4 regions of the Arthrobacter sp. Marseille-P9274 genome follow, and region 4 is predicted to be linked to each of the others. Evidence: riboswitches for the same ligand, from Rfam matches in the RefSeq annotation. Region 4 holds a riboswitch; each other region holds the start of a gene.

Region 1 (7,030 bases), 1.7 Mb from region 4:
CACCCACCTCGGTGGTGCCGAACTGGGCCCACGAAGCCGCTCGCTTCACTCCCGGGCTGAGGGTCGCCGCGGTGGCCGAGACCCAGGCGCGCAGCCGCCGGCCGCTGGCCGAAACCGCTGCGGAGGCGGACGTCGTCGTTACTTCCTACGCGCTCTTCAGGATCAACGCCCAGGAGTACCAGGCGCAGGAGTGGGCCGGCCTCATCCTCGACGAAGCCCAGTTCGTCAAGAACCGCACCACGAAGGCGCACCATGCCGCACGCGACCTGAAAACCGGGTTCAAGCTGGCCATCACCGGCACACCGATGGAGAACAACCTGATGGAGCTGTGGTCCATCCTCGCGATCGCGGCCCCCGGCCTGTTCCCCTCGGCGCAGAAGTTCGCGGACCACTACCAGCGGCCGATTGAACGCTCCGGCAGCGCGGAATTACTGGGCAAACTACGACGACGCATCCGCCCCCTCATGCTGCGCCGCACCAAGGAAGCCGTCGCCACGGACCTCCCGCCGAAACAGGAACAGGTGCTGGAGGTGGATCTCAGCCCCAAGCACCGGAAGATCTATGACACGCACCTGCAGCGGGAGCGCCAGAAGATCCTGCGGCTGGTCGAGGACATGGACCGGCACCGCTTCACCATCTTCCAGTCGCTGACGCTGCTGCGCATGCTCAGCCTGGATGCCTCGCTGGTCCACGAGGACTACTCGTCCGTGCCCTCCAGCAAGCTCGATGTGCTCTTCGAACAATTGGAGGACGTACTGGGCGAAGGCCACCGCGCCCTGATCTTCAGCCAGTTCACCAGCTTCCTGAAGAAGGCCGCCGCCCGGTTGGACGTCGAAGGCGTGGAGTACAGCTACCTGGACGGCACAACGCGCCGTCGGGCCGAAGTGATCAACCGCTTCAAGGAAGGCAAGGCACCCGTCTTCCTGATCAGCCTCAAGGCCGGCGGCTTCGGGCTCAACCTCACCGAGGCGGATTATTGCTTCCTGCTCGATCCGTGGTGGAACCCCGCAAGCGAGGCCCAGGCCGTGGACCGCACGCACCGGATCGGCCAGACCAAGAACGTCATGGTCTACCGGATGGTCGCAAAGGGCACCATCGAAGAGAAGGTCATGGCGCTGAAGGAAAGCAAGGCCAAGCTCTTCTCGTCGGTGATGGACGACGACGCGATGTTCTCCTCCAAGCTGACCGCCGAGGACATCCGCGGCCTGCTGGAGAACTGAGTAGCCGGGCCGGACCAACCGCTCAGCGGAGTGCGAGCGCCCCGCGGTAGACCCACCGGCCGTCCTCACGCACGAACGTGCTGACTTCATGCTGTTCCTGCGCCGCTCCACCGGTCCGGAAGCGTGCGCGGAACTCGACCGTTCCTGCCGTGTCGTTCGCGCCGCCCCTCACCACCCGGACGATCTCGAGGCCCTCCCACTGCTGCTCCGGATCGAGCTCCAGCGAGCGCGGCCTTGTCTCCGAAGACCAGCTCCGCAGCAGGTAGGCACTGTCCCCGGCGACGAAAGCCGAATAGCGCGAGCGCATCAGCTCCTCGGCCGTCCCCGCCTCGGCCAGACCGGCGTGGAGGCGCCCGCAGCAGTCGCGGTAGGCCGCCGTGCTGCCGCAGGGACAGGGGTCGGACGGCGCAATCGATTCGCGGAACATGGCTGCCACCCTACGCCGCCGCCTGCCCGGCCCCGAGGAAAGGCACCAGCTCGGCCAGGACCTCATGCGCCGGGAAGAGCGTCGAGGCGTGCGTGCGTCCCGGCCGCGGGACGAAGCCGGCGCCGGGCATCAGCGAAGCCGCGCGCCTGGAGTCGGCGAACCTGGCCGTGTCCTCGGTGCCCGCCATGAGCAGGGCCGGCATCCCCAGCGAGGCCAGCTGGGCTTCGGTGAGCCCGGGTTCCTCCTCGGTTCGTTCGAAGTAGGCCACCAAGGCCTGGGGGTCGTTGGCCTTGAAGGCCGCCTTCGTGGCGGCATCCAGCGACCTCCCCGCCGCCTCCAGTCCGTCGATGAAGCCCTCCATCCCGCCGTGGCGCAGCGCCTCGAGGTAGCCGTCGAAAAAGATCCTCGCCACCTGCCCCTCCTGCGCCCTGTAGGTGCCGCCCAGCGTGGCCAGCCGTTCCACGCGTTCGGGCGCCGCGGCGGCCAGCGCGAATCCCACGCGCGCCCCGAAGGAGTAGCCCGCCACCGCTGCACTGGCGATCCCCTCCGCGTCCAGGACGGCCAGGACGTCGCCGACGACCAGCGGCATCCGATAGGCGTCGGCGTCGTGCGGCTTGCCGCTGCGGCCGTGGCCCCGCAGGTCGGTCCGGACCACGGTGAAATCGCCGGCCAGTGCTCCCACGTACCCGAGCCCGCGCCAAATCGCCCGTGACAGCGCGGAACCGTGCAGGAGTACGACGGCGGGCCCGTCCCCAGTGACGTCATAAGCGATCGGCGTTCGGTCCACGGAGTTTAGGGCGTTGGGCATGGTCCAAGTCTAGGCAGGCCACCGCCGCTGCCCGTGCCGCACCGGCGGGAAGGGCGAAGATGGCTGCACTCGGCCCCGGCGCGGGCGGTTCAGCCGCGCCGGAGGAGAGATGCCCTTCAGGCCCGGCGCAGACGTCTCAGCCAGCGCCGGAATCCACCGCCGCTGCGGACGACCCCCGGATGCTGGTGGCCCTCCTGCTCGAATGGGTCGGAGGCATCGTCCGGGAGGACGCCGCCCTCCCCCGCTCTGACGTGGGCGGTGCCGGGACCGGGAATCTGTGCCGCGGCCAGGTTCGGCATCACCGGATCGTCTCCCGAGCCGTGCAGCGGCAGCGGGCCCATGCCCTCCGCCCGCTCCGTTCCGTACGCGCCGCGGGTGCTTCTGTCTTTGCGTGCCATGGCCATCTCCTCCAGGGAGCCCGTAGCACCATTGTCGCCCTCGGGCCGCCGAACCGGAAGTGCCGGAAGGCGGCAGGCGACGTACACAGCCCTACACCGGACTCTCGGCGAACTGCCCCACCTGCCACGGGTCGATGGCCGGGACCGCCAGCTTGCGGTACCCCTCGACGTTCCGGGACACGATCGTCAGGCAGTGCTGCACGGCCGTCGCCGCGATCAGCGAATCAACCGCCGTGACCTCGGGATGCCCCGCCATCGGCGCCCAGGCCATCGCGACGTCCAGGTCGACCGGCAGGATAAAGCCCGAGAAGCGCGACGCCAGTTCGCCGAGCCAGGCGCCGCCGTCGTCCGACCCCCCGGCGTCCTGGCTGCCCAGCAGATGGAGCTCCGCCACGGACAGCGCGGAAATGTAGATGCCGAGGTGCCGGCGGCGCTGCAGGAAATCGACGACCGCCGGATGCGGCTCCGCGCGGCGCACTTCGGCGACGACGTCGGTGTCCAGCAACAGGCCCGAGGGACCCCTCACAAGCCCGCCGCGCGTGGCGTCCGCGCATCCTGCCGGACCGGGAGGCCGGCGGGCCCGAGCAGGAAGTCGACGAATTCCTGGCGTACGGCCGTTACTTGTTCGTAGTCGGCAAGGCTCATCACGCGCAGGCCGGCGTGGGCAGGATTAGGTGTACTCATGGAAGCGGTGCCGGGCACCGGTCCTTTCACGTGCTCTTGCCCGCACCATTTGCCCGTGGGCGAATGCAGGCCGCTTCGTCATCCGAACCACCCAGAGAGCGTGGGGTTGGTACGCGGCCAAGTCGGAGCTTAGCGGCCGCAATTCCTGAAGCTGAAGCGAGTATAACCAGAGCTTGTGCCGCCAGTCACGGGCCGTTTCGTCACCGGAAGTAACACGGCCCAACATCCCGTTACGAGGGGTAACGGGCCTACAACAAATTGTTTACTTCGCAGCAACCGTTTGGCTATGTGCATGCAGGACCCTATAGTTGGTACTGCTTCACGAGATGTGATCCGCAGCACACCGGCTCGCCGGGCGCTGCAAGGCTCCGACCGGTCACACACCAACCCCATGTTCGCGGGTGGTTCGGATGACGAAGCGGCCTGCATTTCACAGGACAACGAGGTTCTGAAGGGGACTCGGTGCGGGCAAGAACAACCGGAGAGAACAAGAATGATGAGTGCATATCCAATAGAAAAAGACAGCCGCAGCAGCAACCGCGAGCGCACAGTCCGTCTCAGGGACAACACTGTCCTGGACGAGTGGGTCGAGGTTGCCGTCCATATCGAGGCTGAGCTAAGCCTGGTCCAGTTGTGCCAGGACGGCGAACAGAAAATGCTGTACTCCGAGGACATCGGCGCCGTGCTGGAAGCGGCCATGGACTCGGACGGGTCCGCGCTGTGGTGCGAAAAGTACTCCAAGCTGCTCATTCCCAGCACCCGTCCGGGCGCGGGCAACCGTTTCTTCTCGCTGCGCAGGATGTTGAACGACGACGGCGGACCGCGGGACTGCAGCTAGCGCACCTTACGCCGCGGTGCTGCGTCCGCTCCTTGCTGATGGCGTTTCCCGCCTGCCCGGATACGGGCGGTCCGGCGGAACGTGCGCAAACTGTCGGACCCGGCTGATAGAAGTTGAGCATATGAGCCGCCCGCCGGCCCGGGGCCCCCGACAGGGGTTTCGGCGCCGGCGGGACCAACTTCTCCTCCAGGAGGCACCGTGTTCCTGCTCGATCCGCTGGCGCCCGGCGCGCCCCGGGACCTGATCTTCACCGCGAGCGACCTGGTGGTGGCCGCCCAGTGCGAATACCAGCTGCTGCGGAAGCTGGATGAAAAGCTCGGACGCAACCCGAAGGCGGAGTTCCCGCCGGACGAGATGCTGGCGCGCACGGCCGAGCTGGGCGACGTCCACGAGCACCGCGTGCTCCAGGACTTCCGGGACACTTTCGGCGCCGGAGTAGTGGAGATCGCCGAGATCGCGGGCTATACCAGGCCGCTGCTTGAAGCCAAGCATCGCGAATCGATCGCCGCCCTGCGCTCCGGTGCGGACGTGGTGTTCCAGGCCTCCTTCTTCGACGGCAGCTTCCACGGGCGTTCGGATTTCCTGGTCAAGGAGGAGGACGGCGGCTCGCCCCGCTACGCGGTGTATGACTCCAAGCTAGCCCGGCACGCCAAGGTCACGGCGCTGCTCCAGCTGGCGGCCTACGGCGACCAGCTGCTGAAAGCCGGCATCTCCCCCTCGCCTACCGTGACCCTGGTGCTGGGCGACGGCTCCCGCAGCGACCATAGCCTGCGGGACCTGCTGCCGGTCTTCCGCGAGCGCCGCAGCCGCTTCCTGGAGCTCACTGCAGCCCACCGGGCCCAGCCTGCCCCCGTGGCGTGGGGAGACGAGCGGCACACGGCGTGCGGGCGCTGCGACTACTGCGCCGAGCAGGTAGCACTGCACCGGGACGTGTTGCTGGTTTCCCGCATGAGCCCGGCCCGTCGCCGCCGGCTGCGGGACCTGGGCGTCACCACGATCGACCAACTGGCGGCCATGGAGCTGCCCCCGGGCGAGGCCCCGGACGGCGTGCTGGCCCGGCTGCGCGACCAGGCGAGGATGCAGACCGGTGCAGTGGAACCGGACGGAGCCGTGCAGTACTCGGACGGCGACGGAACCCGGCACCGCCTCGCCTACCGGGTGCTGGCAGCGAACGCGCTCGGGACTCTCCCCGCGCCGAGCGAGGGAGACATCTTTTTCGACTTCGAAGGGGACCCGCTCTGGCAGGACCAGGCCGGGACCTGGGGACTGGAGTACTTGTTCGGGGTCATGGAGAACCCGCCGTCTCCCGGAGCCGCCCCGCCCTTCCTGCCGTTCTGGGCCCACAGCCGCGCCGAAGAAGGAAAGGCACTGGCCGAATTCCTTGACTACGTGGGCCGGCGGCGGAGGCAGCATCCGGACCTGCACATCTACCACTACGCCAACTATGAGAAGGCCGCGCTGCGCCGGCTCTCGCTGCAGCACGTCATCGGCGAGGACGCCGTGGATGCCCTGCTGCGCGAAGGCGTGCTGGTCGATCTTTACGACGTGGTGCGCAACAGCCTGCGGATCTCCGAGAAGTCCTACAGCATCAAGAAGCTCGAGCCCCTGTACATGGGATCGCACCTGCGCTCGGGTGACGTCAAAGATGCCGGCGGGTCCGTCGTCGCTTACGCCCTCTACTGCGAAGCCCGGGACAGCGGCCGGCACCAGGAAGCGGATGCGATCCTGGCCAGCATCCGCGACTACAACGAGTACGACTGCCTCTCGACGCTCCGCCTCCGCGACTGGCTGTTGGATCGGGCCGACGAGCGCGGGATAGCACGGGCACTGACCGCGGAGCCGGACCCCGGCCCGGAACCTGAGGAACCCTCGCCGGACGAGGCGCGGCTGCTCGAGCACGTAGCGGCCGCCACCGAGCGTGCGCTGCACGCCGGCGGAGAACTGACACCGGACGAGCAGGCCGTTGCGATGGTGGCGGCGTCCGTGGGATACCACCGCAGGGAAGACAAACAGTTCTGGTGGGGACATTACGACCGGCTGAATGCGCCGCTGGCGGACTGGTGGGAATCCCGGGACATCTTCACGGTGGAATCCGGCGAGGTACTACAGGACTGGGCAAAGCCGACTGCAAGGTCAAACCCCGTTCGGCGGCTCCGTCTTACGGGCAGGCTGGCGCCCGGTTCCACCATCAAGGAAGGGACGACGGTCTGCCGGGTCTACGACCCGCCGGCCCCTGCGCACCTGGACGGGCAGGACAACGGCGTCAACTACCGTACCTATTGCTTTCGCAGCGAGGTCCTTGGCCTCGACGCCGAGGACGGAAAGGACGTGCTGCTGCTCCTCGACCGGCTGCCCAAGGGCGCCGAGGAGTACCCGGACTTCCCTTTGGCGCTCACTCCTGACCCGCCTCCCAACACCAAGCCGTTGCGGGAGGCGTTGGCCGCCCTGGCCGCCGAGGTGGGCCGCAGCCTTCGGCAACTTCCACCCCAGCCTGCGCTGGACCTCCTGCGGCGGCTCCCTCCGAGGCTGGGCACTCTGCCGGAGCTGCCGGCCGTCGGCGAGGGGCCGGACGCCTACATCGAGGCCATCCTGGCTGCGGTGGAAGACCTCGACCGCTCCTACTTGGCTGTCCAGGGCCCGCCCGGTTCCGGCAAG
Region 2 (7,030 bases), on a different contig from region 4:
GGGAGCAGCCTCGGCTCCTGGAACGCAAAGGCGCAGCGCGGATCGATGCCTCGGACCGGCGTCGTACCTATGTTGACGGTGCCGGCACTCGGGGCGTCCAGACCCGCGGTGGCGCGCAGCAGGGTGGACTTGCCGCAGCCGCTCGGGCCGAGGATGGCCAGGACCTCGCCGCGCTCCACCTCGAAATCGATGTCGCGCAGGACGGTGTGCGCCGATCCACCGGTGCCGAAGGTGCGGCGCAGCCTGCGGAAGGAGACCGGCAGGGCGGAGGACAGGTCGGGGCGGCGTGCCTGCGAGGATGCGGCGGCCGAGGGGCGGGCAGAAGATGCCAAAGCAGTCATGGGATCACTCCATCGATCCTGGCAGTAGCACCCTACGGATCACGCCTTCGGTGCAGATGCACCGGCCCGCGGCGGTGAACCTCGATATCGTCGGCGTTCACGGCAGAACTCCGGCGACCAGGGTTGCTGCGGCGTCGTAGAGCCAGGTCTCTCAGCCGCTCGGGATGGTCAAGGCCTATTGAACCGCCACCGGGCGGCTTCCGGCAAACCCGCACCTCATCCGCCGTAACAAAGGCCGCTCGGCCGGCCGCCGGCTGGCCCGCCGGATGAGGCGCTGCCGGTTCAGCCCCAGAGCCGGCGGGTGGCGATCCGCGCGCCTTCACCGAGCGCTTCGAGCTTGGCGACGGCGATCTGCGGGTGCACCCGCCCGCCCAGCCCGCAGTCGGTCGACGCGATGACGGACTCGCGCCCCACCAGCCTGGCGAAGCGCTCGATCCGGTCCGCCACCAGCTCCGGATGCTCCACCACGTTCGTCGCATGCGAGACCACGCCCGGAATGATCGACTTGCCCTCGGGCAGCTTGGTGTCTTCCCAGACCCGCCACTCATGCTCGTGCCGGACGTTGGCCGCCTCGAAGGAGTAGGCGCCGGCGTTGATCTGCAGGACGGAGCCGATGATGTCCGCGAACGGGATGTCCGTGGTGTGCGGGCCGTGCCAGGAGCCCCAGCACACGTGCAGCCGGATCTGCTCCGCCGGCAGGTCCCGCAGCGCCCAGTTGGTGGCCTCGACCCGGCACTGGATGAACTTCAGGTAGTCCTCCAGTGCCGGCTCCGGGTTGATCTGGTCCCAGCTCTCGGCGAGCGAGGGGTCGTCGAGCTGGACGGTCAGGCCGGCGTCGATGATCGCCTTGTACTCCTCGCGCATCGCGTCGGCGCAGGCGTAGACCAGCTCCTCGTCCGTCTTGTAATAGTCGTTCGCGATCCGCGCGCACGAGCCGGGGGAGAGCGCCGCCACGAACCCCTCTTCAAGCCCTGCCGCGGCCAGCCCCTTCTTCAGGTTCTCCACGTCCGAGGCCACGAGATCCTGTCCGGTGTACGTTAGCGGCCCCGCGATCTTTGGCTGCTTGACGGACTTCCGGTGCGCCAGGATCCCGGCGGACGGGTCGGTGTAGGCGTCGTTGAACTTCACCCGGTCGCGCCGGTCCGTGAACGTGGTCAGCACGATGTTGCCGGGCGACGAGCGGTGGACCTGGGTGTCCGCCCAGCGGTCCACGTCGGTGGCCTCGAGGCCGCCGAGCCGGGCGAACGAGTAGTTCCACCAGGCCCCGTAATCGACGGACGAGGACATCGTGTGCCCGTACTCGCCGTCGTTAGGGATATCGATCCCGAGGTTCTTCTGGCGTTCGACGACGTCGGCCACCGAGTCGGCGAGCAGGCGGCGGAATTCCTCGGTGATGCCGCCGGCTTCCTTCGCCTCGTTGGCCGCGATCAGTTCCGGCGTTCTGGGCAGGGAACCGGCATGGGTGACGCGGATGTGGTCGGTGTTCAGGGACATAGCTGAGCTGCCTTTCCATCGGTCCTGGCAGTAGCACCGTTCCGTGGCAGGGCCTGTGAGGCGCTCATCGGGTCGGTTGCTGCGGCTTCATCGATCCAGGTCTCTCGGCCGCTCGGGATGGGATGCCCTTACTCAACGGCATGGCGGCCCGTCCTGGCAAATCCATGAACGACGGCGGCAGGGCGGCTTCCCGCCGCGCGCGCGGCGGCCGCGGGGTTGGCGCGGGCCCTGTCCGGCGGCCCGGCCCGGCGATAGGCTGACCGTATGGGCCACGTCAACGATCCGGAAGTCATCAAGCGGCTGCTCACCACGCCCGCCCGGTGGGCCGTCGTCGGCCTTTCCAACAACCCGCGCCGGGTGGCACTGGGCGTCTCCCGGTACATGCTGGACCAGCGCGGCATGGACATCATCCCCGTCAACCTCAAGGGCGAAGACGTGCACGGGCGGCAGGGGTACCGGAAGCTCGCCGACATCCCCGGCGGCATCGACGTGGTCAACTGCTTCGTCAACTCCCAGAAGGTCGGTCCCGTCGTGGACCAAGCCATCGAAGCCGGCGCCAAGGCCGTCTGGCTGCAGCTCGGCGTCATCGACGAGGCCGCCGCGGAACGCGCCAAAGCCGCCGGCCTCGACGTCGTCATGGACACCTGTCCCATAATCGAAGCCCCGGCCCTCGGGCTCTAGCGGCTTGCGGCTGCGGTTCGCTGCCATCCGCAGGCACGCGGGCGGCACGCAAGAAGATTTCCCTTCATGACGAGTTGTGACGCAGGCTATTTTCAGTGTGACCCGTGGCCCCTCACACTGGTTGCGTAACCATCCCGAGCAGCTGAGAGACCTGGCTCTATGACGCTGCAGCAACCCTGGTCACGCCGGATCACCCTGGATCCGCGTCGATAACAAGGGACATGTTCGAGGGCCGCGCACCGCGCGGTAGGACATGCTCCGTAGGGTGCTCCTGCCAGGACCGATGGAGTTAGCCGCATCTTCCCGTTGGTCCCTGCCTCGCTGCCGCGCGGTCAGGTCCTTGGGCAATGGCGTTCCTCGGTACTGACCGAGAGGAGCCTTCATGGCCACCAAAGACAAGAACGAGCCGCGCTCGCCCCGCCGCTTCCGCCGGGCCCGGGCTGCCGCCCTACTGACCGCCTCTGCCCTGTTGCTGACTGCATGCGGCGGCAACTCCGGCGGCGGCGCGGAGCCTGCCGCCAACAGCAGCGAGCCGGTCCAGGGCGGGACCTTGGTCTTCGCCGAAGTCACCCCCATCAATAACTTCCAGACGCAGTCGGCGCGCTTCTACGAGAAAGCCAACGTGCTCAACAGCGTGCTCGACAGGCTGACGTATTTCGACGCCGAATCGGGCAAGCTCGTGCCTTGGATCGCCTCCAAGTTCAGCGGCAACGCGGACAACACGGAGTTCACCTTCGACATCCGCCCGGACGTGACTTTCAGCGACGGCACTCCGCTGGACGCCGAGGCCGTCAAGGCCAACCTTGACGTACTAGGCAAGGGGCTGGAGAAGGCCCAGATCCAGCCGAACGTGGACTTTTCCGCCTACGAGTCCACGGAAGTCGTGGATGAAGACACCGTGAAGGTGGAGCTGAAGAGCGCGGACGCGAACTTCCTGCGCGCGACCTCATCCGTAGCCGCGGGACTGGTCTCGCCCAAGACCTTGGAACTGGACAACGCCGGCCAATCGGACATCGCCAAGATTTCCGGCTCCGGCCCGTTCGTCTTCGAGTCGGAGAAGCCTGACGAGGAGATCGTGCTGGCCAAGCGCGCCGACTATGCCTGGGCGCCGGAGACCGCAAAGAACCAGGGTGCTGCCTATCTGGACAAGGTCGTGGTGAAGTACCTGCCCGAGGTTGCGCACCGCGCGGGCGCAGTGCAGAGCGGGCAGGTGGACCTGGTCCGCGGCCTGCAACCTGCGGATGAGGCTGCCGTGACGGCCGGCGGCAACCAGGTGCTGCCTGCCAGAGGCATTGACCTGACCGCGAACATGGCGGCCGTGCGCATCGGCAGCGGCAAGCTGGCCGATGAGAAGGTCCGGCAGGCGCTGCAGGTCGGCATCGACCGGCAGGCGCTGAAGGACACGGTCCTGTCGGACAGCTACGAGATCGCCGGCTCCATCCTCAACCACCGGGCCCCGGGGTTCGTGGACCTCTCGGCGGATCTGGCCTATGACCCCGAGAAGGCCAAGTCGCTTCTGGATGAGGCCGGGTGGGTTGCCGGTTCCGACGGGATCCGCGAAAAGGACGGCAAGAAGCTGGAGGTCACGGTCACGTCCTCGAACAACTCCGTCGTGATCAAGCCGGCCTTCGAGTTGATCGAACAGCAGTGGCGCGAGATCGGCGTCAAGCTCGTCAACCGGGCTGCCGACAACACCTTCCTGGCCACCGCGCTGCAGGATCCCAAGGTGGAGTTCTTCGGTACCCGCCAGTTCGCCTACGGCGGCCTCGGCCCGGTCTTCGGCCCCGAGACCAATACCCAGACGCTGAACGCGGACAAGGACCTCAACGAGCTGTTCGCCGCCGAGCGCGCCGCCGCCGACGAGGCTGAGCATGGGGAACTCGTCGCCGAGGAACAGCGCGCCCTGGTCCTGGACAAGGCCCTGGCCCTGGTTCTCTGGGACGAAGTCCAGGTGTACGGCGCCCACTCCGGCACGCAGGTCGAGTTCACCTCCGGTACCGCGCCCGTCTTCCAGGGCGCTTGGAAGACCGCGGGATAACGAGCCATGGGACGCTACGTCGCGCAACGGATCGGGCAGGCGCTGCTTGTCATCTGGCTGGCCTACACCGTCATCTTCCTCGCCGTGCAACTGCTGCCCAGCGACCCGGTGACGATCTTCCTGAGCACGGACTCTGCCGTGGAACAGGCCACCATCGACAACATGAAGCGCCAGTACGGCTATGACCAGCCGCTGCTGGTGCAATACTTCGCCCAGCTGGGCGGCCTGCTGACCGGCGACGTCGGCTACTCCCTGGCATCGGGGGAGCCGGTGGCCCTGCGCATTGGCGGGGTCGTCGGTTCCACCATCGCGCTGGCCGTGTCCGCCTTCGCCACCGCCGTGGTGCTTGCCTTGGCGGTCGTGACAGTTGCCACTCTGACCCGTTCGGCACTGCTGCGGAAGATCGTGCTGAACCTGCCGCCGCTCTTCGCCGCCGTGCCCGTGTTCTGGCTCGGGCTCGTGCTGCTGGAGCTGCTGTCCATCCGCTGGGGCGTAATGTCCCTGTTCCCGGACGGGTCCTTCCTGTCCCTGGCTGTGCCGGTGTTCGTGCTCGGGGTACATGTCTCGGCCCCGATCGCCCAGGTGCTGCTCAAGAGCATCGATACCGTCTACAACCAGCCGTTTATCGACGTGCTGCGGGCCAAGGGGGCCTCGGCTTCCTGGATCTTCTTCCGCCACTCGCTGAAGAATGCGGGCGGGCCGGCGATGACCATCACTGGCATCACTGTCGGCACCCTGCTGGCCGGCTCCGTCATCACCGAGACGGTGTTCGCGCGCTCCGGCCTCGGCGCCGTGGTGCTGCAGGCGGTTACTACCCAGGATGTGCCGCTGGTGCAGGGACTGGTGCTGTTGACGGCCACCGTGTTTGTCGCCGTCAACCTCGTTGTGGACCTGCTCTACCCGCTGCTTGATCCGCGCATCCTCAAGTCCAACGGCCAGGGCTCTCCGCGGGCCCTGGCCGTCTGACCCGAAGCGAGCCCGTCATGACTCTGCACCTTGAAAACCCTGCTGGGGCATCCTCCGCACAGATCACGACTGCGCCGGCGCCCGCCCGCCGTCGTCCCTCGGCCCGGACCGGGCTGTGGCTGACCGCCCTGCCGCTGATCCTGGTGCTCGGCTGGGCACTGTTTCCCGGCCTGTTCACTACGGCCGACCCGATCGCCGGAGTGGGCGCGGAGAAGTTCCTGGCGCCCAGCGCACAGCATTGGTTCGGCACGGACCACCTCGGGCGGGATATCTACGCCCGGGTCGTCCACGGGACTTCGCAGACCCTGCTCACAGCCGGACTCGCCGTGCTGATCGGACTGGTCGCCGGAACGGTCATCGGCCTCGTCGCCGCGACCGCCGGGCGTGCCGCCGACGCGGCGACCATGCGCCTTGTCGACGTCTTGCTGGCCGTCCCGGGCTTCCTGATTTCGCTGATCATCGTCACGGCATTCGAACCGGGCCCGGTCTCGCTGGGGGTCGGCGTGGGGATTGCCTCCATCGCCTCTTTCGCCCGGGTAGTCCGCTCCGAAGTGCTGCGGGTGCGCAACCTGGACTTCGTCGAGGCCGCCTTCCTCAGCGGCGGCACCTACCGGTCCGTGGTCCTGCGTCACATCCTGCCCAACGCCACCGGGCCGGTCCTGTCGCTGCTGGCCGTGGACCTGGGCGCCGCCATCCTGGCGATCTCCGGGCTCGGCTTTCTCGGCTTCGGGGCCCCGCCGCCGACACCTGAGTGGGGTCTGCTGATTTCCGAAGGCCGCCAGTACCTGGGCAGTGCATGGTGGATGACCAGCCTGCCCGGCCTGGTCATCGTTGCCGCTGTCGTGCTGCTGGCCGGGTTCGGCCGCCAACTGCTGAAGATCTTCAGGTTCTAGGAGGACCCGTGAGCGTAATCAATGCCGACCCCGCCGCGCCGCCGGCCCAGCCGCAGACCGCCCCCTTGCTGGCCATCAGCGGGCTGAAGGTCGAATACCAGTCGGGGACCGCCGCCGTCGACGGAGTGGACCTTGCCCTGCGGGCAGGGGAAATCGTTGCGCTGGTCGGTGAATCCGGCTCCGGCAAGACCACTCTGGCCCGCTCTGTCCTCGGCCTGCTGCCGGCGACGGCCCGGATCAGAGGGAGCATCGACTTCGACGGCACCGACTTGGCGTCCCTGTCCGAGAAGGAGTTCCGGCGGATCCGCGGGCGGCGCATCGGCCTGGTCCCGCAGGATCCAGGCACTTCCCTGGACCCGGTCAGGACCATAGGCTCGCAGGTGGCCGAGGTGTTCCGGTTGCACCGCGACGGGCGGCGCCGCAGCCGCAGCGAACTCCGCGCCGAGGTGATCCGCCTGCTCACCTTGGTCGGCATCGACCGGCCGGAGGAAAGGCTGCGGCAGTACCCGCATGAACTTTCCGGCGGACTCAAGCAGCGCGTGCTTATCGCCATCGCCTTCAGCCTGCAACCCCAGGTGCTGATCGCCGACGAGCCCACCTCCGCGTTGGACGTCACA
Region 3 (7,030 bases), on a different contig from region 4:
AAGCCGTTGGTGCGCGAGGCGAGGATGACGCCGGCGAAGGCCGCCACCAGGGAGCACAGCAGGTACGCACTGATCTGCAGCCTGTGGATCCGGAGGCCTGAGATGCGGGCCGCAGAGGGCTGCTCGCCGGCGGCGGTCACCGAACGGCCCCAGCGCGTAAGACCCAGGAGGACGGCGACGACGACGGCGACGATCGCCGCGCTGATCACGACCCCGTCGAGGTCCACGACGTAGCCTCGGCCCAGCAGCGCGAACTCGATCGGGACGCGCGGCGTGGACAGGTAGATCGGCGCACCGCCGCCGGTCAGCAGCTGCTGGACGCTGGTGCCGATGAACCAGACACTGAGCGTCGCCAGGAACGGCGGAATCCGCAGCCCCACGACCAGCAGGGCGTTGACCGCCCCGACCAGCAGGCCGAAGACGAGTCCCGCAACGATGGCCACCCAGGCGCGGTAGCCGTCGGCGATCAGCGCGGCGGCTGCCAAGGCCGCCAGGTCGAGGGCGACGCCGACGGACAGGTCGATTCCTCCGGCCCGGACCACGACGGTCAGCCCGACCGCGACCAAGGCCAGGATCGCCATCTGGCTCAGGACGCCCGCGAGGTTGTCGACCGTCAGGAACACCGGCGACAGCAGGCTGAAGATGAAGAGGATGGCCGCGAGCGCCACCGGAGCGATGAGCCGCGGCAGGAGCCGGAGCAGCTGGTCCGTGCGGCTCGGGCCCACGCGTCCACCATGCTGTTTGTCGTGCGGCTTTCGCGGCTGGTTCCGGACAGAGGGTTGATGGGTCAGCGTCATCTCGTGGCGCTCCTTCCTCGAACAACGACGACGGCGAGCACCAGCAGGATCAGCACGCCCTTGGCGGCCCCGATCCACTGGCTGGCCACGCCGAGGAGCGTCAGGCCGTTGGCCAGGCCCGCCACGAATACCGCGGCGACGACAGTTCCCGGCACGTTGACCACCAGGCGGCGGGAGAAGACCGTGGACATGTAGGCGACCAGGATGATGTCCAGCAGGATCTGGGTTCCGATGCCCGGCACCGCGGCGGAGAGCCGCGAGGCCAGGATGATTCCGGCGATCCCGCCGAGCAGCCCGCTGATGACGTAGCTGGTAAAGCGGTAGCGGGAGGGCGCCAGGCCGGCGACGGAAGCCGCGGTGGCGTTCTGTCCGACGGCATAGCTGTTCACGCCCCAAGCCGTCCTGCCCAGCGCCCACCACGCCACGAAGGCGATGACGACCAGGAACAGCACGGCGGCGGGCAGGCCGAGCAGGCTCCCCTGGCGCAGCCACAGGAACAGCTCCCCCTCCAGGGCGACCTTGATGTTCTCGCTGACCACGAGTTCCAGCGACGTCGCGATCCCCATGGTGGCCAGCGTGGCCAGCAGGGGCCTCAGGCCGAGGACCACGGCGGCACCGTTCACGGCGCCGGCGGCGACGGCCACGGCCGTGACCGTCCCGGCGAGGCCGGCAACCGCGCCGATGGACAGGTCGATGCCTCCCTCGAGGACGTCGTCCCCGCCGGTGATGATCACGATGGCCAGTCCGATCCCGGCGACGGCGAAGACGGCGGCCTGGTTCAGGACGGAGGCGAGGTTGGACCACTGCAGGAAATGCGGTGATCCCACCGCGAAGACGGCCAGGACAAGCACGACAATGGCGTAGCCGGCCCAGGTGATCAGCGCTGGCCTGGTGCGCGGAGCCGCGGAGGCCCCCGCGAGGGTGGTGGCGCTCATGCGAACTCCTTGGTTTTTTTGGCGGTGTCAGAGCCGTCGGCGGCACCGGAGGCGATCTCCAGGATGCGGTCGGTCGTCACGTCGGGACCGGACAGCTCCGCCACGGCCTTGCCGCGGTACAGGACCAAGGTGCGGTCCGCGATGCCGACCAGCTCCTCCAGGTCAACGGTCACGACCAGGACGGCCGCCCCGCCGTCGACCAGTTCATTGATCTGCGTGTAGATCTGCGATCGGCTGCCGACGTCGACTCCCGAGGTCGGCTGGTCCAGCACCAGCACGGCCGGTGCGGTCTGGAGCCACTTGGCCAGGACAACCTTTTGCTGGTTGCCGCCGGAGAGGCTCCCGGCCACGGCCGAACCATCGGCCGGCCGCACGTCGAGCTTCTCGATGAGCCGTTCGGAGAGCCTCCGTTCCAGGCGCGGCGAAATGAATCCAAGCAGCCGGGAAACGCGGCCCAGGCTCGCCATCGACAGGTTCTCCTGCACGGTGTTGCGAACGAAAATCCCGTCGCGCCGCCGGTCCGACGGAACATATGCTCCGCCGTCGGCGACGAAGTCGGAGATCCGCCGAATGGGTTTCCCCTTGAGAGTCACGTCCCCGTGCCGGCGGCTCATGCCGGTGACGGCGTCGGCCAGCACGTCGATGCCGGAACCCACCAGCCCGGTCACGGCGACCACTTCGCCAGCCCTGACCTCGAGGTCCAGCCCGTCGAGCGCGCCGGGGACCGTCAGCCCCGAGACGCGCAGGGCCGGGCGATCGTCCTGCGGCCGGCGGGGCTCGCGGCCATGTTCGAATTCCACGACCTTGCGCCCGACCATCAGCTCGACGACGTCCTCCAGCGTGTCCCCGTCGCGGAGCCGGACGTCTCCGACGTTGCGGCCGTTCCGCAGCACCGTGATCCGGTCGGTGATGTCGTTGAGCTCCTGCAGGTAGTGCGAGATGTAGATGATCCCGACACCGTGGGACTTCAGGCGCCGCAGCGTCCCGAAGAGCTGCTCGGCTTCCCGGGCGGCCAGCGGGGCCGTCGGCTCGTCCAGGATCAGCACGCGCGGCTCCGAGAGGACCGCGCGGGTGATCTGGATCAGCTGCTGCTGGGCGACCGTGAGCTGATCGATCAGCAGCGACGGGTCGATCTCCCGGCCGGTGATTTGCTGGATGTCAGCGGCGGCGCGTGCCTCGAGCTGCCGGGAACGGACCCAGCCGCCGCCCAGCCCGCGCTGCCCGAGGTAGAGCTGCTCGGCAACTGTGAGCTTCGACGCGAAGTGCCGGTCCTGGTGGATGACGTGGATTCCGAGCGCCTCAGCGTCGGCAGGTTTGGTGATAAGCACCGGCTTTCCGGCGAGCTCGATGCTGCCGCCGTCGGCCGTGTAAAGACCCGTCAGGATCTTGATCAGGGTCGACTTCCCGGCGCCGTTCTCGCCGACCAGCCCCAGGATTTCGCCGGACGCCAGGGAGAGATCGACGTCGGCAAGCACCCGTGCGGCGCCGAAGGACTTGTTGATCGCCCGCATCGCGAGCAGCTCGCTGCTAGATTCCGAGTTCACTGCGCACCTGATTCACGTTCGACTTGTCGACAAACACCGGAGGCAGGTAGCTGGTGTTGGGCACATCGTCCTGCCGGTCGCCCAGGAACAGGGCGACGTTCTCGGCCGACTTCGCGGCCATCGCCTTGGTCTGCTGCGCCACCGTGAACTGATAGGCACTGCCGGGATCGGCGATCAGGTCCAGCGCACCGGGTTCGGCGTCGACGCCGTACAGCTTGATGTCGTCGCGCCCGGCCGAGTCGATCGCCTGCGCGGCCCCGATCAGCGGGATGTCCCAGCAGCTCCAGACCGCATCCACTTCGCCTTCGGGCAGGCGCCGCAGCTGGTCCTGGATCTGCTTCTTCGCGTCCTCGATGGTGCCCTCGTACTTGTCCTGCAGCTCGGGCTCGAGGATCTCGATGCCCGGGTAGTCCTCGAGCACCACCTTCAGTTCGCTGTACCGGATGCGGCACGGGGCCACACCCGGGAAGCCGTTGAACGCCAGGATCTTGCCCTTGCCGCCGATGTCCTCCGCCAGCGTCCGGGCGAGGGTGGAGCCGATGACCCAGTTGTCGCTGGTGACGTTGTTCTTGCTGTACTCCGACTGGAAGTCGATGGTGAACAGCGGGATGCCCGCGTCGTCGACCTTCTTCAGCGCCGGTGAGAGCGTCTGGGAGTCACCGAGGATCACAACGATCGCGTCCGGGCTCTGCGTGACGAGATTTTCGACGTCGGTGACGTGCTTGTCATCCTTGGCCTCCGCCTGGGTGGCAATCACCTTGCCGCCCCGCTGCTCGATGCTCGCCTGCAGTTCCTCGTAGACCACGCGGCTGAAGTCGTGGACGATGTCCTTCGCGGCGATGCCGATGGTCTTTCCCTCGAGCGAGGGTGCGTCGGCGACGGAATTCTCCTCCGCGGCGGGGACATTGGCAGCGCCTGCCCCTGCCTGCGGATTGGCTCCGCCGGACTGCGGCACCGGCTCCTTGAGGGAGCAGCCGGTGACGAGCAGCGAGGCCGCGGCGATCAGGCCGATGACCCGGAAAATCGGGCGGTGCGGCCTGGTGGCACGGCGGTTGGCTGTGGCTTTGGTCTTATGCATGGTTCGTGTCCTTCGAATGTCCAGGTGATGGAGGAATCGCGAACCAGCCCGCGCTGCACAGCTGCGCATCAGTGCGGGCGAAATCGTTAGATCTCCATCGGTCCTGGCCGAAGCACTATCCATGGCGGGAATCCATGAACTTGCTGCGGCGTCGACGAGCCAGGTCTCTCGGCCGCTCTAGATGGTGTGGATCCATTGAACAATGTGAAGGCGTCCGGCGCCGCCCGGGCGTCACATGGCGGGGCTCCCGGCTCAACGGAAAGTCACGTGCTGCCATACTTCGTCACGCCGCGACTCAATCGCTGACAAGTACTGCCCCGCTGCGCTACCGTCGCTGGCTTTCACGGTGCTGTTCCGGCCACGCCCGCAGGGCCCTAGGATTTTTCATGAAGCAGCCCCGCCTCGTCTGGCGCGGCCGCCGCCTTCCCAAGCCAACAGGAGGTTTCCTTGTCCCCGCAGAACGAAGTCCGCTTCAGCCCCGTCCCCGAAACGCACCGGCCGTACGTCGCCGCCGCCGACCGCTACGAGCACTTCGGCTACCGCAGGGTCGGCAACAGCGGCCTCCTGCTGCCGCCCATCAGCCTCGGCCTGTGGTGGAATTTCGGCGACAACCGCACCTTCGACTCCCAGCGCGAAATCCTCCGCCACGCCTTCGACAGCGGCATCACGCACTTCGACCTGGCCAACAACTACGGCCCGCCCTACGGCTCCGCCGAGGAGAACTTCGGCCGGATGCTCCGCAAGGACTTCAGGCCGTACCGCAACGAGCTCGTCATCTCCTCCAAGGCCGGCTGGGACATGTGGCCCGGACCCCACGGCCAGCTCGGCTCCCGCAAGTACATCCTCGCCTCGGCCGACGAGTCGCTGGAGCGGATGGGCCTGGACTACGTCGACATCTTCTACTCCCACCGCGCCGACGCCGACACTCCGCTCGAAGAGACCATCGGCGCCCTCGACTCCCTGGTCCGGCAGGGCAAGGCGCTCTACGTCGGCATCTCCTCCTACTCGCCCGAGCGCACCGCCGCGGCCGCGGACATCGCCCGCAATCTTGGGACCCCTCTGCTGATCCACCAGCCGGCGTACTCGCTCTTCAACCGCTGGGTGGAAAACGGGCTGCTGGAAACGCTCGAACAGAACGGCATGGGCTCCATCGCCTTCACCCCGCTCGCCCAAGGCCTGCTGACCAACAAGTACATCGGCGACGCCGGCGCCGAGCCGAGCGGCGGACGCGGCTCGCTGCAGGGCCACATCACCGAAGAGAACATCGCCAAGGCCCGCGCCCTCAACGAGATCGCCGGCGAGCGCGGCCAGACCCTCGCCCAACTCGCCATCGCCTGGCTGCTGCGCGACGGCGGCGTCACCTCCGTCCTGCTTGGCGCCTCCTCCACAACCCAACTGGACGAGAACCTCGGTGCCCTCGCCAACACCTCCTTCTCGGATGACGAGCTGCGCCGCATCGACGACATCACCGCGGGAGGCACCAACGTGGACATCTGGGAGGTCTCCGCCTCCATCTAACGCAGAAAAAGTACGACGGCGGGACGCACCTTTCCGGGGCGGCTTCGACCGGTGCGTCCCGCCCTGCATTACAGTCGGGCCATGGCTAACGAGCATCATCGTCCTGCAGGCAACACCCCCGCCGCGCCCGGAACGGCGCTGATCACCGGCGCCACCGCGGGCCTCGGCGCCGAGTTCGCGCGCCAGCTGGCCGAGCGCGGCCTCGCCCTGGTCCTGGTGGCCCGCGATGGGGAGCGCCTCGCCGCGGCGGCGGCCTCGCTGCAGCAACGCTACGGGGTGCCGGTGGAGACCATCGCCGCCGACCTGATCACGGATGACGGCATCGACCGCGTCGCCGCGCGCCTCGCCGCCACGGACCGGCCCGTGACCGTGCTGGTCAACAACGCGGGGTACGGACTGCTCGGAAACTTCGCCGACAACGACCTCGAGGACGAGCTCAAGCACCTGCGCATCCACACGGAAGCCCCGCTGCGCCTGTGCCACGCCGCCCTGCGGTCCATGGCCGCCACGGGCGGCGGACGCATCATCAACGTAGCCTCGATGGCGGCCTTCACTCCCCGCGGCACCTACTCCGCGGCCAAGGCGCTCATGGTGAACTTCAGCCGCTGGGCCAACGTCTTCTACCGGGACCGGGGAATCTCCGTGACCGCCCTCTGCCCCGGCTACGTCCACACCGAATTCCACGACCGGATGCGGCTGGATAAGAAAACCATTCCGTCCTTCGCCTGGCTGAACGCCGACCAGGTCGTCCGCGAAGCCCTGCGGGACGCGGGGGCAGGGAAGCCCCTGTCCATCCCCTCGCTGAAGTACAAGGCGGCTGCCGTCCTCGCCCGCTTCCTGCCGGACAGAGTCGTAGAGCGCCTGGCCCGCCGCCGCGATGCGTAGCGGGCTTCGCGCGCCATGCATACCTCCGGGAATCCCCTCGTCTACCTCCAGACGTTCATGGATCCGGGAGTTCGGGCGTTAAAAGAGTTGGCACCGGCCGGTCCGGGAGGTTGGGGGAACTCCTGACCCTGGCCGGTGCCGCTCACTCGCACCTTTGAGGTACTGACTAATCTAGGGGCCCAGACTGGGCACAGGCAGAACGCAAGCTGGCAATTCCCTGAGTGCCTGATGATCCGAGGAACCGCAACGGAACATGCCCGGGAGAGCGCTCAC
Region 4 (7,030 bases):
GTACGTCATGGGCTACACCCCCACCCGTGGCTATCTGGGCGGCGCCGCTCCCGCCCCGGCCAACGCGAAGGTGCCCAGCCACGTGGTGCTTCTGGACGGGCGGATGATCGGGAACTGGCAGCACGCACTCAAGCCGGGCACCGCCGTCGTCAATCTCCTGCTGCACCGGACGCTGGAGGATGGCGAAGAGCAGGCGCTGCACAGTGCGCTGGAACGGTACCGGACGTTCCTGGCCCGGCCGCTGAGCGCGGACATCTCCGTGCGCGCCGCCGCCGGTTAGCAGCCCGTGGAGCTGGCGCTGCCGCCGCCGGCGGAGGTGCGAAGCTAGCCGCGGGGGAAGAAGCTGGCGGCGAACTCGTCGTGCAGCTGGTGGATGTCCGTCAGGAACCCGTCGTGGCCGGTCGGCACCTGGATCATGTGGACCTTCACGGGGTTGGGCAGAGCCGCTGCGAGCTGCCGCGACTGCTCCGGGAAGTACAGCCGGTCCGAGTCGACGGCGGCGATCAGGAACTCGGTCTCCGCTCCCGCCAGGGCCTCAGCCACAGAGCCGCGTCCGCGGGCCACGTCGTGGCTCATCAGGGCCTCGGTCATGTGGATGTAGCTGTTGGCGTCGAAGCGGCCCGCCAGCTTGGTGGCCTGGTGGTCCAGGTAGCTTTCCACCGCGTAGCGGCCGCGGCCGGCGGCGGTGACGCTGCCGAAGGGCTGCTCGGCGCCCTGGGCGTTGCGGCCGAAGCGGTACTCGAACTCCGGCTCGGAGCGGTAATTGATGTGCGCGATCCGGCGGGCAATGCCGAGGCCGTCCACCGGGGCCGGACCCTCGTAGTAGTCGCCGCCGTTGAAGTTCGGGTCGAGCCGAATGGCCAAAACCTGGGCCTGGGCGAAGGCGATCTGTTCCGCCGTGCTGGCGGCGCCGCAGGCAATCACGGCGCAGCGGGCTGTGCGCTCGGGATAGGTCGCGGCCCATTCGAGCGCCCGTGCCCCGCCCATGGATCCGCCGAGGACCGCGTGCCAGCGGCGGATGCCGAGCAGGTCCGCGAGACGGGCTTCGGCGTGGACCGAATCACGGACGGTGACCATCGGGAAGCGGGAGCCCCAGGGACGTCCGTCCGGTCCCGGCGATGCCGGGCCAGTGGATCCGTAGCAGCCGCCAACCATGTTGGCAGCCACCACGAAGTACCTGTCGGTATCGATGGTTGCCCCGGGGCCCACCAGCGCATCCCACCAGCCCGGCTCGTCGGAGACTCCACGGGCAACATGCGTGCTGCCGGTCAGGGCATGCTGGATGAGCACGGCATTGGAGGCATCCTCGTTCAGGGTGCCCCAGGTCTCGTAACCGAGGACGACCTCCGGCAGATAGCCGCCGGTCTCGAATTCCAGGGCTCCGATGGATGCGTGGCGCAAGATGCCGTCCGCTGCCGTGTTCAGCAATTCCTGTGGTTGCAGTGTTGTCAAAGTGATGCCCGTGATTCCTTCATCTCTAAGCGCCTAGGCTGCGCCCTTGGCCGCGCGGAAACCGGCTTCCAGGTCCGCGATGATGTCGTCGATGTGTTCAATGCCGACGGCGAGCCGGACGAGGCCCGGGGTGACGCCGGCGGCGGCCTGGGCCTCCGGCGACAGCTGCGCGTGCGTGGTCGACGCCGGGTGGATCACCAGCGAGCGTACGTCACCGACGTTAGCCACGTGCGAATGGAGTTCCAGTCCGTCGACGAAGCGCTTGCCGGCTTCGAGTCCGCCGGAGATCTCGAAGGCGATGATGGCCCCGGTTCCCTTCGGGCCGTACTTGCGGCCGCGGTCGTACCACGGGCTGGAAGGCAACCCCGCGTACGCAACGGACTCGACGGCGTCGTTCTTTTCCAACCACTGCGCCACCTGCTGCGCGTTGGAAACGTGCCGCTCCACGCGCAGGCTCAAGGTCTCCAGGCCCTGGGCGATGAGGAAGGCATTGAACGGTGCCACCGAGGAGCCCAGGTCGCGCAGCAGCTGGACGCGTGCCTTGAGGATGTAGGCGAGGTTCGCGCCGAGCGCGCCGCCGACGCCGAGGTCGCGGGCGAAGACCAGGCCGTTGTAGCTCTCGTCCGGGGTGTTGAAGCCCGGGAACCTCTCCGGGTCCTTGGCGAAGTCGAAGTTGCCCGAGTCCACGACGACGCCGGCGATGGCGCTGCCGTGGCCGCCCAGGTACTTGGTGGCGGAGTGCACGACGATGTCCGCGCCCCATTCGATCGGACGGATCAGGTACGGGGTGGACAGGGTGTTGTCGACGATCAGCGGCACGCCGGCCTCATGGGCGGCGGCGCTGACGCCCTCGATGTCCAGGACATCCTGGCGCGGGTTCGAGACGACTTCGCCGAAGAATGCCTTGGTGTTCGGCTGCACGGCCGCGCGCCACTGGTCCAGGTTGTCCGGGTCCGCCACGAAGGTCACCTGAATGCCGAACTTCCGCAGCGTGTTCTGGAACAGGTTGTAGGTGCCGCCGTAGAGGCTCGGGCTGGCAACGATGTGGTCTCCGGCCTCCGCCAAGTTCAGGATGGAGAACGTGGACGCGGCCTGGCCCGAGGACAACAGGAGCGCGCCGACGCCGCCTTCGAGGCTGGCGATGCGGGTTTCGACGGCTTCCTGCGTGGGGTTCCCGATGCGGGTGTAGATGGGCGCCAGCTCCTGCAGCGCAAAGCGGTCGGCCGCGCTGTCGGTGCTGGGGAAGACGAACGATGTGGTCTGGTAGATCGGCAGCGCCCGGGCTCCGGTTGCCGCATCCGGCTCCTGGCCGGCGTGGATCTGACGGGTTTCGAATGACCAGTTGTTGGACATAACTGCAACTCCCTCGCTGATATGAAGGGGTCAGCACTGCGGCCGCCGGTGGCGTGGCTGCAGGTTGCGACCCGCGCTTGCTTCGCGCCTGGTGGCGGAAACCAGGTCTTCACCCGGGGCACCCCACCGCGGTTGGAGGGTTGCCGGCCAGCAAGCCGGGGCTCGATGCTGGCACTCATGACCTGTATCAAGGTTCGGCGAAGGCCTGCGGATCGGCAAGTATGTGACGGCGTGTGAATGTAGCTTAGGCCACCCTAAGTCGAGAGGCACATCACAAAATGCCAAGATGAGTTATGCGTTTCGACCACGTTTCCTATGCATGTGAACCCGATGGCCTGGCTGCCACCACCGAGCGTATTGCCTCGGCCCTAGGCATCGAGGCAGTCAAGGGCGGGGTGCATCCCCGCTTCGGCACCCGGAACACGATCTTCCCCCTTGCCGACCACCACTATCTCGAGGTCGTCGAGGTGCTGGCCCACCCGGCGTCGGACAAGGCACCCTTCGGCCAGGCGGTGCGCGCCCGGTCCGAGGCCGGCGGCGGCTGGATGGGCTGGTGCGTTGAGGTCGACGACCTCGCGCCGTTCGAGGAAAGGCTGGGCCGGCATGCCGTCCCGGGCAATCGCAAGTTCCCCGACGGCCGGGAGCTGACCTGGCAGCAGATCGGCATCAAGGGCCTGATCGCGGACCCGCAGGTGCCGTACATGCTGCGCTGGGACGAGGGCACGGAAGACCTGCATCCGTCCAAGGCCTACGATGCGACCGCCAAGCTGATCGGCCTGACCATCGCCGGCTCCTCGGCGCGGGTGGCGGACTGGCTGGGCACGCCGGTGGACGCGCTCCTGGACGACATCAAGGTCGCCTGGACGGCACCGAACGGCACGCCGGGCATCATGTCCGTGCGCTTCGAGACCCCGAACGGCATCGTCGAGCTCTAGTTCCCGGCGCCCGCGCCCCTTTTCTGCCTGAGGCTCCGTTTTGGTTGCCTGCTCCGCTTCGAACTGGAGCGGAGCAACCAAAACGGAGCCTCTTGCATTCTGCCTACACAGGATCGCCGGGGCTCTCGGGATCCACAGACCCGGACATGACCATGCACCTACCGCTCTGTCTGGCGGCAGGCTGTGGGCATGCGACTCATCTATTCCCGAGACGTCGAAATAGCAGGCCAGGACCGGCATGCGCTGGCGGTCAAGGCCAGAATCGGAAAGCTCATTAGGCTCCGCCGCGGCGTGTATGCAGAGGCGGCGCCGTTCGAAGAACTGCCGTGGTGGGAGCAACAGCGGGTCCGCATCGACGCTGTTGTCGGGACCGGGAGGAGGGACCGGGCACTGATCCGGCAATCCGCCGCCGCTTTATGGGGCATTCCGGTAATCCGCCGATCGCCCCTGGTGTACGTCCTGGCACGCGATGGTACGCATGGACGCACACGCTCGGGAGTGGCCGTCCAGCAGTGCGTGCTTCTTGAGCCGCTGACCACATATGGCGGCTATATAGTGACATCCCGAGCGCAGACGGTCATAGATATCGCCGCCAACAGCCCCTTCGCGGAAGCCGTGCCTGCAATGGACCATGTCCTTCGAGTCGACGACCGGCACGGCCTTGCTGCCCTCGACGTTGAGCGGCTCCGGTTTCTGGCTTCGATGCTGCCCCCTGCGAAACGGCGCCGGGTCGAGAAGGTGCTGGCCTTTACCAATGGGGCGGCGCAGTCTGCCGGCGAGTCCTACTCAAGGGCTCTCATGTACGTGAATCACTTTCCGGAACCGCAATTGCAGTGGCCGGTCGATGATCCGCAGGGCAGTAGGGTCGGAATCCTGGACTTCTTCTGGCCGCTCCAAAAACTGGCAGGCGAGTTCGACGGGGCCGTCAAGTACTCCCGGGACGCCTATCTGAAGGGCGACACCCCCGCAGGTGCAGTTGTTCGGGAGAAGAAGCGTGAGGATCGCATCAGGGCCACCGGTATTCGGGTTTCCCGCTGGATGTGGGATGACATCTGGCAGCCCGATTCCCAAGAGCCGCCGCGCTTGGTCTCCCTCCTTCGCCAGGCGGGACTCCCACAGGATCGTTGGAGCCAGAGCTGGACCAATATGTAGCGGCAACTGTTTCGTGCGTCTTCCGCTCCGGCTTGGTATGACGCTCCGTTTTGGCCGCGCGGCTCCAGTTCGAGTGGGAGCTCGCTGCCAAAACGGAGCGGGCCGCTTCGGCTGAGCCCGCCGCGGGGTTGCGTGAGTCGGTGCGGGAGCGGATGGGGTGGGTCAGTTGCCGATGCCGATGGCGGGGCCGAGGAGGGCGTAGCCGACGAAGCCGGCGATGTCGAGGAGGGCGTGGGCGACGACGAGCGGCATGACGCGGCGGGTCCGGGTGTAGGCGTATCCGAAGATGAGGCCCATCAGGAAGTTGCCGACGCCGGGCCCGATCCCTTGGTAGAGGTGGTAGCTGCCGCGGATCGCGGCGCTGGTGAGGATGACGGTCCAGGTCCCCCAGCCAAGCTTGGCCAGCCGGTCGAACAGGTAGCCGACCATGACGACTTCCTCCAGGACGGCGTGGCGGAGGGCGGAGAGGATGAGCACGGGAACCGTCCACCAGTACTGGTCGAGGGCAGCCGGGACCACCGCCGTCGTAATTCCCAGGGCCCGTCCGGCAGCGTAGACGCCCAGGGTGCCGGCGCCGATCAGGGCGGCCAGGCCGAAGCCGAGGCCGAAGTCGATGCCCGGCCGGGAGAAGGTGAAACCGATCTTCCTGAAGGCTGTCTTGCCGGGCGAGGTCATCAGGAGCACCACCAGCGCCACCGGCACGAGGGCAAAGAAGATGCCGAGCAATTGGTAGAGCAGGTCGAAGAACTCGCGCTCGTTGAGCACCGGGTTCAGGGACGTGGTCTGCGAGGCCAGCGGGCCGCGGGTCATCTTGTCGGCCAGGTTCACGATGGAGTAGACGGCGGACTGGCCCAGCGAGAGGCCGAGCACGATCAGGATCTCGGCCCGGTAGTACTTGCGGGTGCGGGGCATCGCCCCGGTCGTCACGGTCTCGCTCTGCATGGATCTATCTTGCCAAGCCGGCGGCTGTGGGGCATGCATACGGCGCAGGCAGGGTGTTCGGCCACCTCCCGCGATCCGCTCTCGCGCCGCGGGCGGCCCGGATGCTCGGGAACGGCGGGCATCTACCTCGCGCAGTCAGGGTTGGCTCCACTTCCCGCGATCCGCTCTCGAGCCACGGGCGGTCCGGGTGCTCGGGAACGGCGCGCATGTTCCTCTCGCAGGCCGGGCGTTGAGGCACTTGCGGCCCGCGTGGCCCGCGGCCACACTGGAGCAACGGCAGGCGAGCGTCCGAGGAGGCACCCGGCATGATCGATCTAGTTCCTGCAGCGCGCGAGGTTGCCATGTTGGCCGTGGGCATCCAGGACCGTCAGCTGGACGCTGCGACGCCATGCGAAGGGAAGACCGTCGGGGACCTGCTGGACCATTTCATGGGACTCACCGTCGCCTTCCGCGACGCGGCGACGAAGGCGTCCCTGGAGGCCGGCTACGACGACGGGCTAGCGGGATCTCCCGCGGAGATGTGGGGCTCGGGCGTGCGGCTGGATCCGGACTGGCGCCGCCTCCTTCCTCAACGACTCGATGAGCTGACGGCGGCGTGGGCCGAACCTGCCGCTTGGGAGGGCATGGCGCGGGCCGGCGGCGTCACCTTGCCCGCCGAGGTGATGGGGCTGGTCGCCTTGGACGAGCTGGTTCTCCACGGGTGGGATCTCTCCCGCGGCACGGACCAGCCCTTCAGCTGTGATCCGGTCAGCCTGAAGGCGGTCCACGGTTTCGTCCTGCAGTCCACGGAGGAACCGGCCGCCCGGGAGGGCGTGTTCGGGCCGGTGGTCGAGGTGCCGGAGGATGCCCGGCTACTGGACCGCACCCTGGGTCTGGCAGGCCGCGACCCGGACTGGACCCCATAGCCAGTCGGCCGACCTGATGAACCCCGTAGCCGGCGCGGGGCTATCCCGGGGAAGGGATCAGTCCGCCCGCTCGCCAGCGCGGGACTGTCCCGCAAGGGGCTCAGACAGCCCGTTCGCCGGCCCGCCACACGGCCGCGGTCAGCGGCATGCCCGGCCGGTAGGCCAGGTGCGTCACGGACGGTGCGTTGAGCAGGTGCAGGTCGGCGCGGTGTCCGACGGCGACCGATCCCACCGCGCGCAGGCCGTCCTCGTCCGACCCCCTGTGCCGGCCCAGCGCCAGCGCGCCGCCAT

Evidence for each region. A riboswitch is a leader RNA that binds a small molecule or an ion and turns the genes downstream of it on or off. The one in region 4 is predicted to bind S-adenosylmethionine.
Region 1: another riboswitch for S-adenosylmethionine. It lies ahead of OC550_RS12405 (hypothetical protein); the one in region 4 lies ahead of OC550_RS04315 (bifunctional o-acetylhomoserine/o-acetylserine sulfhydrylase).
Region 2: another riboswitch for S-adenosylmethionine. It lies ahead of OC550_RS19885 (cobalamin-independent methionine synthase II family protein); the one in region 4 lies ahead of OC550_RS04315 (bifunctional o-acetylhomoserine/o-acetylserine sulfhydrylase).
Region 3: another riboswitch for S-adenosylmethionine. It lies ahead of OC550_RS17930 (substrate-binding domain-containing protein); the one in region 4 lies ahead of OC550_RS04315 (bifunctional o-acetylhomoserine/o-acetylserine sulfhydrylase).

The regions. Positions count from the first base shown of each region.
Region 1 covers NZ_CAMPOV010000001.1:2,668,538-2,675,567, forward strand. Annotated here, with positions in the region: gene OC550_RS12375 (DEAD/DEAH box helicase) at 1-1,220, shown strand, start outside; gene OC550_RS12380 (YchJ family protein) at 1,243-1,647, opposite strand; gene OC550_RS12385 (alpha/beta fold hydrolase) at 1,658-2,455, opposite strand; gene OC550_RS12390 (hypothetical protein) at 2,572-2,853, opposite strand; gene OC550_RS12395 (PIN domain-containing protein) at 2,945-3,379, opposite strand; gene OC550_RS12400 (hypothetical protein) at 3,376-3,537, opposite strand; SAM riboswitch class IV at 3,565-3,688, opposite strand; SAM riboswitch class IV at 3,855-4,018, shown strand; gene OC550_RS12405 (hypothetical protein) at 4,034-4,375, shown strand; gene OC550_RS12410 (TM0106 family RecB-like putative nuclease) at 4,574-7,030, shown strand, end outside.
Region 2 covers NZ_CAMPOV010000003.1:562,965-569,994, reverse strand. Annotated here, with positions in the region: gene OC550_RS19890 (ABC transporter ATP-binding protein) at 1-341, opposite strand, end outside; gene OC550_RS19885 (cobalamin-independent methionine synthase II family protein) at 624-1,835, opposite strand; SAM riboswitch class I at 1,848-1,959, opposite strand; gene OC550_RS19880 (CoA-binding protein) at 2,100-2,516, shown strand; gene OC550_RS19875 (ABC transporter substrate-binding protein) at 2,899-4,554, shown strand; gene OC550_RS19870 (ABC transporter permease) at 4,561-5,520, shown strand; gene OC550_RS19865 (ABC transporter permease) at 5,538-6,413, shown strand; gene OC550_RS19860 (ABC transporter ATP-binding protein) at 6,422-7,030, shown strand, end outside.
Region 3 covers NZ_CAMPOV010000003.1:115,488-122,517, forward strand. Annotated here, with positions in the region: gene OC550_RS17915 (ABC transporter permease) at 1-797, opposite strand, end outside; gene OC550_RS17920 (ABC transporter permease) at 794-1,732, opposite strand; gene OC550_RS17925 (sugar ABC transporter ATP-binding protein) at 1,729-3,276, opposite strand; gene OC550_RS17930 (substrate-binding domain-containing protein) at 3,260-4,354, opposite strand; SAM riboswitch class I at 4,446-4,542, opposite strand; gene mgrA (L-glyceraldehyde 3-phosphate reductase) at 4,802-5,872, shown strand; gene OC550_RS17940 (SDR family oxidoreductase) at 5,954-6,757, shown strand.
Region 4 covers NZ_CAMPOV010000001.1:954,578-961,607, reverse strand. Annotated here, with positions in the region: gene OC550_RS04325 (winged helix DNA-binding domain-containing protein) at 1-280, shown strand, start outside; gene OC550_RS04320 (homoserine O-acetyltransferase) at 325-1,452, opposite strand; gene OC550_RS04315 (bifunctional o-acetylhomoserine/o-acetylserine sulfhydrylase) at 1,486-2,805, opposite strand; SAM riboswitch class IV at 2,874-2,988, opposite strand; gene OC550_RS04310 (VOC family protein) at 3,099-3,740, shown strand; gene OC550_RS04305 (hypothetical protein) at 3,930-4,892, shown strand; gene OC550_RS04300 (CPBP family intramembrane glutamic endopeptidase) at 5,055-5,834, opposite strand; gene OC550_RS04295 (TIGR03086 family metal-binding protein) at 6,140-6,739, shown strand; gene OC550_RS04290 (imidazolonepropionase) at 6,840-7,030, opposite strand, start outside.